Regions from separate parts of the Colwellia sp. 6_MG-2023 genome, predicted to be linked through region 2. Evidence: predicted binding sites of a transcription regulator. Region 2 holds the regulator's gene; each other region holds the start of a gene.
The links. The regulator FliA, encoded in region 2, starts transcription of late flagellar genes. The targets are predictions, from matches to a motif close to CTAAAGNTNNNNNNNNNNNNGCCGATA.
Positions count from the first base shown of each region.

Region 1: a site for FliA is predicted at 1,391-1,417, ahead of Q4503_RS14345 (DUF5610 domain-containing protein). Genes of this name have one in related genera too.
Region 3: a site for FliA is predicted at 1,931-1,957, ahead of pomA (flagellar motor protein PomA). Genes of this name have one in related genera too.

Region 1 is NZ_JAUOPP010000023.1:27,130-30,402, forward strand. Features, by position in the region: gene Q4503_RS14340 (efflux RND transporter periplasmic adaptor subunit) at 1-924, opposite strand, end outside; gene Q4503_RS14345 (DUF5610 domain-containing protein) at 1,453-2,085, shown strand; gene Q4503_RS14350 (MBL fold metallo-hydrolase) at 2,235-3,092, opposite strand.
Region 2 is NZ_JAUOPP010000003.1:182,174-185,446, reverse strand. Features, by position in the region: gene flhF (flagellar biosynthesis protein FlhF) at 1-686, shown strand, start outside; gene Q4503_RS03520 (MinD/ParA family protein) at 746-1,588, shown strand; gene Q4503_RS03515 (RNA polymerase sigma factor FliA) at 1,668-2,387, shown strand; gene cheY (chemotaxis response regulator CheY) at 2,445-2,828, shown strand; gene Q4503_RS03505 (protein phosphatase CheZ) at 2,901-3,273, shown strand, end outside.
Region 3 is NZ_JAUOPP010000003.1:73,615-76,887, forward strand. Features, by position in the region: gene Q4503_RS03005 (flagellar motor protein MotB) at 94-1,035, opposite strand; gene pomA (flagellar motor protein PomA) at 1,063-1,830, opposite strand; gene xseB (exodeoxyribonuclease VII small subunit) at 2,076-2,342, shown strand; gene ispA ((2E,6E)-farnesyl diphosphate synthase) at 2,339-3,229, shown strand; gene dxs (1-deoxy-D-xylulose-5-phosphate synthase) at 3,263-3,273, shown strand, end outside.

The sequences.
Region 1 (3,273 bases), on a different contig from region 2:
TACTAAGATTGCGTTAGCTTTAACACCTTCAACAATGACAGCTCTAACATACATACCTGGTAACAGTAGTTTTTCAGGGTTTGGAAATTCAGCTCGTAAGGTGACCGAGCCGGTGCTTGGGTCAACAATTACTTCTGAAAATTGAAGAGTGCCTTGATGCGGGTATACTGAGCCATCTTCCATTTTTAGCTCAACTTTTGATTGTGAAGTAAGATCTTTATTGAGCTCGCCATTGGCAATAGCTTTTTTCAAACGTGTTAATTCACTGCTTGATTGGGTAAGGTCAATATAAATGGGATCAAGTTGAGTAACTGTTGCTAGTGCAGTTGCCTGATTAGCACTTACTAAAGCTCCAGCTGTAACATTAGATTTACCTATTTGACCACTGATAGGCGATGAAACCTTACTATAGTTAATATTAATTTGCGCTGTTTTAAGTTGTGCTTGTGCGGTGAGTAAGTCAGCCTGCGCACTTTTATAATTAGCATCTGCTTCATCATAGTCTTGCTGGCTAACAGCTTTTATTTCTAGTAGCTCTGCATAACGATCTGATTTAGCTTTTGCATTAGCAATATTTGCTTGCGCTTTACTGATAGCTGCTTTACTGCTTGCTATTTGCGCTTCAAATGTTGCTGGATCAATTTGATATAACGCTTGACCTTTTTTAACTTCAGCACCTTCAGTAAATAAGCGTGTTTGTACAATACCATTTACTTGTGGACGAATTTGCGCTACTCGTGAGGCAGTCACTCGACCTGGTAACTCTTTTGTAAGTGTTAGTGGTTGGCTTGTTAATTTAATAACGCCAACAGGAGTAGGCTGCCGAGCCGGTGCATTTGCCTGCTGATTTTGTTCGCAACCAGATAAAACAATTGCACTTGCTAAAGCAGTGATAATAAAAATAATGACGCGTGAACGCTGCATGTTAACCAATCTCTCTTTTAGGGTGAACGTTCATTCTAATTTAATTTTTGATGTTTTCCAACACTAATAAACAATTTTTTTTAAAAAAATAATTTATTTTAGCCTGTTTATTCAGTTGTTAATCATTTAATTAAGTGCAATATCAGTGAGGTTAATAACGTCTTAATTCTCTTTTAAATCGTTAGTTACAAATCATAAAAAAAATTTACTTTAAAATTATTAGAGTAATAACTTTAATTTCAAGCATTTTTATATTTTAAAATTAATAAGTTAGATAAATTTTGCCAACTAAGGCTATAGGACTGAGTTAATGAAATGACTTACATTGAATTTTTTAGTTATATTGTTGTGATGCTGAAAGTCAGAGACGTTATCGCTTCATTAAAGTGATTTTATATTCACAATAACAGACTAAAAATAATATAGTAGACGAAATAAATTGGGGATAAAATATAAACAATTTAATCTTAAGTTATACTTAGTAATGCCGATACACTTTTATAAGCGCTAACTAATGAAGGTAATACCATGAGCTCACCCATTAATAGTATGAATACCGTTATGGCAAAAAATCCCTATAGCCAAGATACCAGTTCTATGACTAAGTCGACAGACAGTAATAACAGCGTTGAAGAGCCGCAAGTTACAACAGGTCAAACTGGCGAGGTTCAGGAGTCTATCGCGGTTTCTCAAAAGAAACAGCTTAATGCAGCTATTATTGAATCAACGTTAGAATTTAGTAATTCACTTGGTGATCAACCTTTATCATTAGCATTGAAAGCAGCTTTACAAGGTATTAATGAAGCATTGCAAGTAAGTGGTGTTGAAAGCAGTGTGGAAGATGCTTATGAGTCTGGCCTTGATTTTAGTCCTGAAGCAACAGCAGAGCGTATTGTGTCTTTTAGTACGCAATTTTTAGGTGCTTTTAGAGAGCAAAATCCTGATCTGAGTGAAGAAGAATCTCTTAATGCATTTATGGATGTTATCGGTAGTGGCATTGATCAAGGTTTTGGTGAAGCGAAAGACATATTGGGCGGTTTGAATGTATTAGAAGGTGAAGTAAGTGATACGATTGATACCACTTACGATCTTGTTCAAGAAGGATTGCAGGCCTTTGTTGATTCATTGAATGAAAAAGAAGAAGAGAGTGCCACTGAGTAAGATGCTTGCTTTCGAACGATAATTTTTCGTTGGTTGTTGTAATACTGAATATATTTAAGAAGTCAAAAATAAATCATCTTTGACTTCTCCTTGAAATCTTCTAGAGTCAAACCTCAATTACTTTTTGGTATTAGATTGATGGTGTAGTTTTACAAGTCACTTCGCCATCCCATGCCGGACTCTTCCATTAATCGTTCATATACACCTTCTATATTAAGTGGCAGCCAAGCTTCATATTGTCTTAAGTCTTTAAATTCACTTAACTTGACATTTTGCTTTATTTCATCAAGCGTTTGACCAGCTAAAATACCTTCGGTAACTTTACTGTACAGCTGTTTTAGGTAACGTAAATAGCGTTTTACATCATCCTTATTACCCATGTCAGCATGGCCACCGACAAAGGTATTAAAGTCATAATGAAGGACAGCTTGTGTGGAATTAATCATACCTTGGATATCGTAACTCCACAGTTTTTGCCATGGCATTCTACCTATCATTATCCAATCAACTACAAATAAGGTTTTTTGTTTTTCAAACAACATACTTATTGAGCCTCGACCGTCATTTGGTCCATGATAATTAAGTTTAACGTTTGAATCTCCTAGCGTCAGTGTGAGTTCGTTATCGAATATTAGATCAGGGCTAACTGTTTTCATTTTAGTATTTTTAATATCTTGTGCACTTAACCTATGAGCAACGAAGATTGTATGTGGGCTTTTAAATACTTCTGCACCGTAAATATGGTCGCTGTGATTATGACTATAAATGACATATTTAACAGGTACGTTAAAACGCGTTTTAATTTGTTCATTCAGCCAGGTAGCCGCTTTTTTATTAAGAGGGTCGGTAACAATGGCACCTTGTGGAGTGATCAAAAATACTGAGCGGTGTCTATCGTCTATAAAGCGGTATAAGCCATCGCCTAATTCTTCAATTTCAAGTGCCTGTACAGTGAAGCCTACAATAAGTAGCACTCCTGTTAATAGTTTTATCAATGACCTGGGCATACACCATTCCTTTAATAGAAAAAAATAATAATCTAGTTAAAAGAAGAGAGGAGAATAAGGTAAAAAATTTCAGCTAATTGTTTTTAGTGCGTCATCTTTAACTAATTATGTTCGAGATAAAATAGCTGTAATGAAATGATAAATAAATTATATAACTACATAATTGCCCTACATTTGGTGG
Region 2 (3,273 bases):
ATGATATAATTCATCGTGGTGGTATTGTTGCATTAGTTGGTCCTACAGGCGTAGGGAAAACAACAACAATTGCCAAGCTAGCAGCACGTTTCTCTCAAGTTCACGGCCATGAGCAAGTTGCTCTTATATCAACGGATACCTTTAGAATAGCGGGTTTTGAACAACTGGCTACTTATGGAAAAATTATTGGTTGTCAAGTTAAGTTAGCAAAAGATAGCCAAGCATTAGACTTGTTGCTTGAACAGTTTTCTCAAAAGAAATTAATTTTAATTGATACTGCCGGTATGGGGCAAAGAGATATACGTTTAGCCGAAAATTTAGCTAATTTAGTATCTAATGCTAGAGTGAGAATAAGAAATTACTTAGTGTTAGCTGCTAATAGCCAGCAGCAAGTTATGCAAGAAAATGTTGATCGCTTTAAAAAAGTACCACTATCGGGTTGTATTTATACTAAACTTGATGAAAGTGTGAGTGTTGGCGAAATAATTACAACTTCAATTCAAAATGGCCTGCCAATAGGTTATCTTACTGATGGACAAAGAGTTCCAGAAGATATTAAAGTTGCAAATGCTGAGAAATTAGTTACGCTTGCAGATAAAATGGCAGCAAACGCAGCAAAGAAGAATGCAGCTTATGTTCAACGTACAGCAAGACCAATGCCGATAACGCCAGCGGTGGCGATATAGATGTATTTTAAATTGCAGTATTTTTAGTTAAAATAAAGCGATAATATAAGAAGTAATAAATGGCAGATCAAGCGAGCGGCTTAAGAAAAATGCAAGACTTAAAAAAAGTTAAAGTAATAGCAGTTTCTGGTGGTAAAGGTGGCGTTGGTAAAACCAATGTTTCATTAAACACGGCTATAGCCCTTGGACAGCAAGGGAAAAGAGTATTAGTGCTAGATGCCGATTTAGGGTTGGCTAATGTCGATGTGATGTTAGGGTTAAGAGTAAAACGAAACCTTTCTCATGTATTATCAGGTGAATGTGAGCTTGATGATATTATTATTACAGGCCCCCGTAATATAAAAATCATACCGGCTACTTCTGGCTCTCAATCGATGGTTGACCTTACTCCTGCTGAACATGCAGGGTTGATTCGTGCTTTTAGTGAAATGAATACTCAATTTGATGTACTGATCGTTGATACTGCAGCCGGTATCTCGGATATGGTACTGAGTTTTACTCGAGCAGCACAAGACGTAGTCTTAGTTGTTTGTGATGAACCCACGTCAATTACCGATTGTTATGCATTAATGAAACTATTAAGCCGTGATCATAATGTATTCAAATTTAAAGTTGTTGCTAATATGGTTCGTACACCTAAAGAAGGGCAACAATTATTTTCCAAGCTAACGAAAGTAACAGATAGATTTTTAGATGTAGCACTGGAGTTAGTTGGTGTTATTCCATTCGATGAAAATATTAGAAAATCAGTACGCAAACAACAAGCCATTGTTGAAGCTTTTCCTAACTCACCAGCAGCAATAGCGTTTAAGGAATTAGCAAAGAATGTTAATAGCTGGCCTATACCAAAACAAGCATCAGGTCATTTAGAGTTCTTTATTGAACAGCTACTCGATTACTAATATCTCGTTCATATTGTGTTATCAAGTAACTGATATAAATTATAAATATATAAAAATATTTTGGTGGGAATAGCAAAAAGTGGCAAAAACTAAAGCCTATAACAATTTAATTGATAAAACTGTGTTGCTTGAACAGCATACAGTGTTGGTTAAGCGAATTGCTTATCATTTACTTGCTCGATTACCGGCAAGTGTTATTGTTGATGACCTAATTCAATCAGGAATGATTGGTTTATTTGAAGCTGCAAATAACTTTGATAACACTAAAGGCGCTAGTTTTGAAACTTTTGCTGGCATCCGTATTCGAGGTGCTATGCTAGATGAAATACGCCGTGGCGACTGGACTCCTAGATCAGTACATAAAAATAGCCGCATGGTCAGTGAGGCAATTAAGCAATTAGAGGCAACATTAGGCAGAGATGTTACTGATATAGAAGTTGCTGAAAAACTTGAAATTTCATTAAATGAGTATCATCATATACTTAGTGAGGTCAGTTCTGGTAAAATACTCGGTATCGAAGACTTAGGAATGAGTGAAGATGCACTGAAGTTTGATGAAACTTATCACGGTGATGATCCGTATCAAAGTATCGAGCATAGTGCCTTTAAAGAAGGGTTAAGTGAATGTATTAGTTCTTTACCTGAACGTGAAGCTCTAGTACTGTCTCTATATTATGATGAAGAATTGAATTTACGTGAAATTGGCGCTGTACTCGATGTTAGTGAATCTCGGGTTAGTCAAATTCATAGTCAAGCAATGCATCGATTAAAAGCACGTATGCAATCTTGGCAAAATTAAGTAGAATTATAACTGTGTTAACCTATAAAAATTTTGAATGTTTCGCCGGAGGGTGCCTTGGATAAAAATATGAAAGTGCTAGTTGTTGATGATTTTTCAACAATGAGACGTATAGTAAAGAATTTGTTACGCGATTTAGGCTTTACAAACATTCAAGAAGCGGATGATGGCAGTACTGCCTTACCTATGCTTCAAAATGGTGATTTTGACTTTGTTGTAACAGATTGGAATATGCCAGGAATGCAAGGTATTGATTTGTTGAAAGCTATACGTGCAGATTCACGTTTAGCCCATATCCCAGTATTATTAATTACAGCTGAAGCGAAAAAGGAACAAATCGTTATGGCAGCTCAGGCTGGTGTTAACGGTTACATTGTTAAACCTTTTACGGCTGCAACACTCAAAGCTAAATTAAATAAAATTTTTGAACGTCTAGGTTAATTTTATTTAGACTAGCTAGTTAAAGCTACTTCAGAAAATTGATTAATTTAACTTAAGTATTAAGGACTTTGCATGAGTATGGCAATGGTGGGGCGTGTTTCTTTGGAGCAGGCTAAATCTTTAGTTGAACTTTTAGAAACAGGACAACAAGAAAAAGCTGATGCACTTGTGGCAGCGATTCAAAACCCAATTAACTCTGAACTATTTGCAGAAATAGGTAAGTTAACTCGTCAATTACATGACTCTTTAACAAATTTTCAGTTAGATTCTCGATTAAATGACTTAGCAACAGCTGAAATTCCTGATGCTAAAGAGCGTTTGAATTATGTGATTACTCGTACTGAAGAAGCTGCAAATAAAACGATGGATGCAGTTGAGTCTATTTTTCCAGTAATTGAAGATATTTCTAGTCAAGTTAGTGCAGTTAAACCTGCATGGTCTAAAC
Region 3 (3,273 bases), 110 kb from region 2:
AATGCGAGTTAAGGCAATATTGAGTGCCAACAAAAAAAGCTGTCCTCATTACGATGACAGCTTTTCAACATAACTAAGGTTATACCTTAATTTTTATTGTAGTACTTGAATAGGTTCGCTCTCTTTTGGCTTACCTTGATTAATGGCAATTTCAACACGGCGATTTCGTCGACGATTCAATGGGTTAGTATTTGGTACTAATGGACGTGTGTCTGCGTGCCCTGCAACAACTAAACGTGTTTGATTAAACCCTGGTACTTTAATTATTTCATGTGCAATAGCAACCGCTCTTTTACTAGATAAATCCCAGTTTGAGTCAAATAACTCTGAATCTATTCCACGGTTATCAGTATTCCCTGAAATCATAATTTCACCTGGAATTGTATTCAACAACTCACCTATTTGTCTAATAATAGGTTTGAATTTAGGCTGTAAAAAAGCAGAGCCTGATGGAAATGAGCCGTTCTCTCGAATACGGATAATAACTTGTTGGCCTAGTGACTCTAATTCAATAGCACCATCTTCAATTTGCTCTTCAAGTTTATCCGCTATTTTTTTGACCAATTCATTAACTTGATCTTGTGCTGCCTGCTCTATTTGCTCTTGTGCTTTTTGTAACGCTTGTTCAGATAAGGCATCATCAGTACTCTGTGATTTTCCGCCTCGTTCGCTACCACGTTGCTCTTGACGTCCACCAGCCGAGTTTTCTTCTCCCGCTTCAAACTCCAACATTTGCTGAGTTATTTCCATGGTTTGCTGCTGAATAACTTCTATTGGTGTTGGCTCCGGTTTACCAGGTCTAAACTCCTGAGCAATAATACTTGTCCCTTTCGGAATATCTTTTGCTTCAATTTTATTTTGTACCCCAAAAGCAAATTTCATTGATCCGGCAATTTGTTTAAACTTTAGTACATCCATTTCAGAAAAAGATAACAATAGAACAAAGAAACACATTAACAACGACATAAGATCGGCGAATGTTCCCATCCATGCAGGTAGCCCAGGTGGCGGACATTTACACTTTTGCTCAGTCATAAGTCCTCCCTATTAATAAATCGATTGTTATTCATCATCAGTAGTATTCGTTTGACGCTTACCTTCAGCCAGATAGTTTTTCAATAAACCTTCAATGACTCGCGGGTTTTGCCCATCTTGGATTCCAAGCACGGCATCAAGAATTAACTCTTGATTCATTTTTTCTTCCTCCATGCGCAGTTTTAATTTAGTCGCTAACGGAATAGCAATAACATTTGCTAAGAAGGCACCATAAAGTGTCGTTAACAAAGCAACCGCCATAGCTGGGCCAATAGATTTAGGATCATCCATATTAGCCAACATAGCAACGAGTCCAATAAGTGTACCAATCATCCCCATAGCAGGTGCAACATCAGCTAAAGCCGTTAACATACCAGCACCTTTTTCATGGCGCTCTGTCGTTAGGTTAATATCTTTTTGTAAGGTCGCCCGCACTACATCGGCATCATGACCATCAACAAGCATGTCAACACCTTTTTGCATAAAATTATTGGTTATCTCTGCTTCTTCTAAGGCGAGGAATCCACCTTTACGTGCAGCATCAGCCATATCAACGGCTTTTTCTATTAATTCTTCAGGCTTTTCTAATTTAAATATAAACGCTTTAGCTATAATTTTTCCTATACCAAAAAACTGAGCTATACTGTAATTAGATAGCACGATAAATAGTGAACCACCAAAAACAATTAGTACTGATTGGGTATCAGCGAACATCGTAATATCGCCAGACAAAACCATCGCCATAACGAGAAAAGCAATGGCACCAAGGATACCGATTAAGGTTGCTAAATCCACAGAAAAACTCCTAAAGCTATAAAAACTAATTTGATCTAATAAAATAATAGTACATTATGATAAAGCTATTCGCCATTACTTATCCCTTTATATATTAAGTTATCGCCCTAATAGTCAATAACTTAATCGTTAAATAATCACAATATACGCTGAAATATATGAGCACTACATTGACCATTGTGCTTAGCTAAGGTAAGTTTGCGCCTAGAGTTGAAAGCATCTAAGGCATAAAGAGAATATAAAATATGGCCAAAAAAAAATTAGAAAACCTAAGTTTTGAAGAATCTCTTAGCGAATTGGACACGATAGTACAAAATTTAGAGCAAGGGAATTTAGACTTAGAAGAATCAATGGCACTTTTTGAGCGTGGTTTAACATTAAGTAAACTAAGCCAAAATAAGCTACAAACAGCAGAGCAAAAAGTAAAAATTTTACTCGAGCAAAACGGAGAACAACAACTCCAAGATTTTGCGTTAACTGACAATGAGCAATTATCCGGTGATCTTTCGTGAGTAGTTTAGCCAATCATGATGTTTTTCAACAACGTATCGACCAATTTTTAGAGCAGAAACTTGCAAGTTTAACTGTTAACGATAAGAAACTTCATCAAGCAATGCGATATGGGCTATTGATAGGTGGCAAGCGCATACGTCCTTATTTAGCTTATATTACAGGACAAGCATTAGACCTAGATTTAAAAGACGTTGATGGAATAGCTGGCGCAATAGAATGTATACATGCTTATTCTTTAGTACATGATGACTTACCCGCGATGGATGATGATGACTTAAGGCGTGGTCAACCAACCTGTCACAAGGCTTTTGATGAAGCAACAGGAATTCTTGCTGGTGATAGCTTACAAACTCTTGCCTTTGATATTATTGCCAACCACGATTTTTCAGAAGCAGTTAAACCTAAGCAAGTTAAGCTAATTCAGCAACTAATAACGGCCGCTGGTTATCAAGGTATGTGCGGAGGCCAAGCACTTGATTTAGCCGCAACTGATAAAATGATAACCTTAGAACAACTGGAAACTTTACATTCATTGAAAACGGGTGCCTTACTGGAAGCTTCTGTTGCAATGGTAGCCGAATGTAGCCCCAAAATATCACAATCAGAAAAAGAATCTCTAAAAGCGTATGCAAAATTTATTGGTCTCGCATATCAAGTCAGAGATGATATTATTGATATAATATCAACCCAAGAACAGCTTGGGAAACCTTGCGGTTCGGACATTGCGTTAAATAAAAGCACTTACCCAGCCCTACTTGGCTTAGAAGGTGCTCAAGAAAAAGCTGAAAACTTATTTCAACAAGCACTTCAAGCTTTAGCCAGTTTGCCTTACAATACACAATCCTTAGCTGATTTTGCCACCTTTATCATTAAACGTAGCCATTAAGTAGCTAAAAATAAAAACAACTATAGAACAACTATGACCACAAA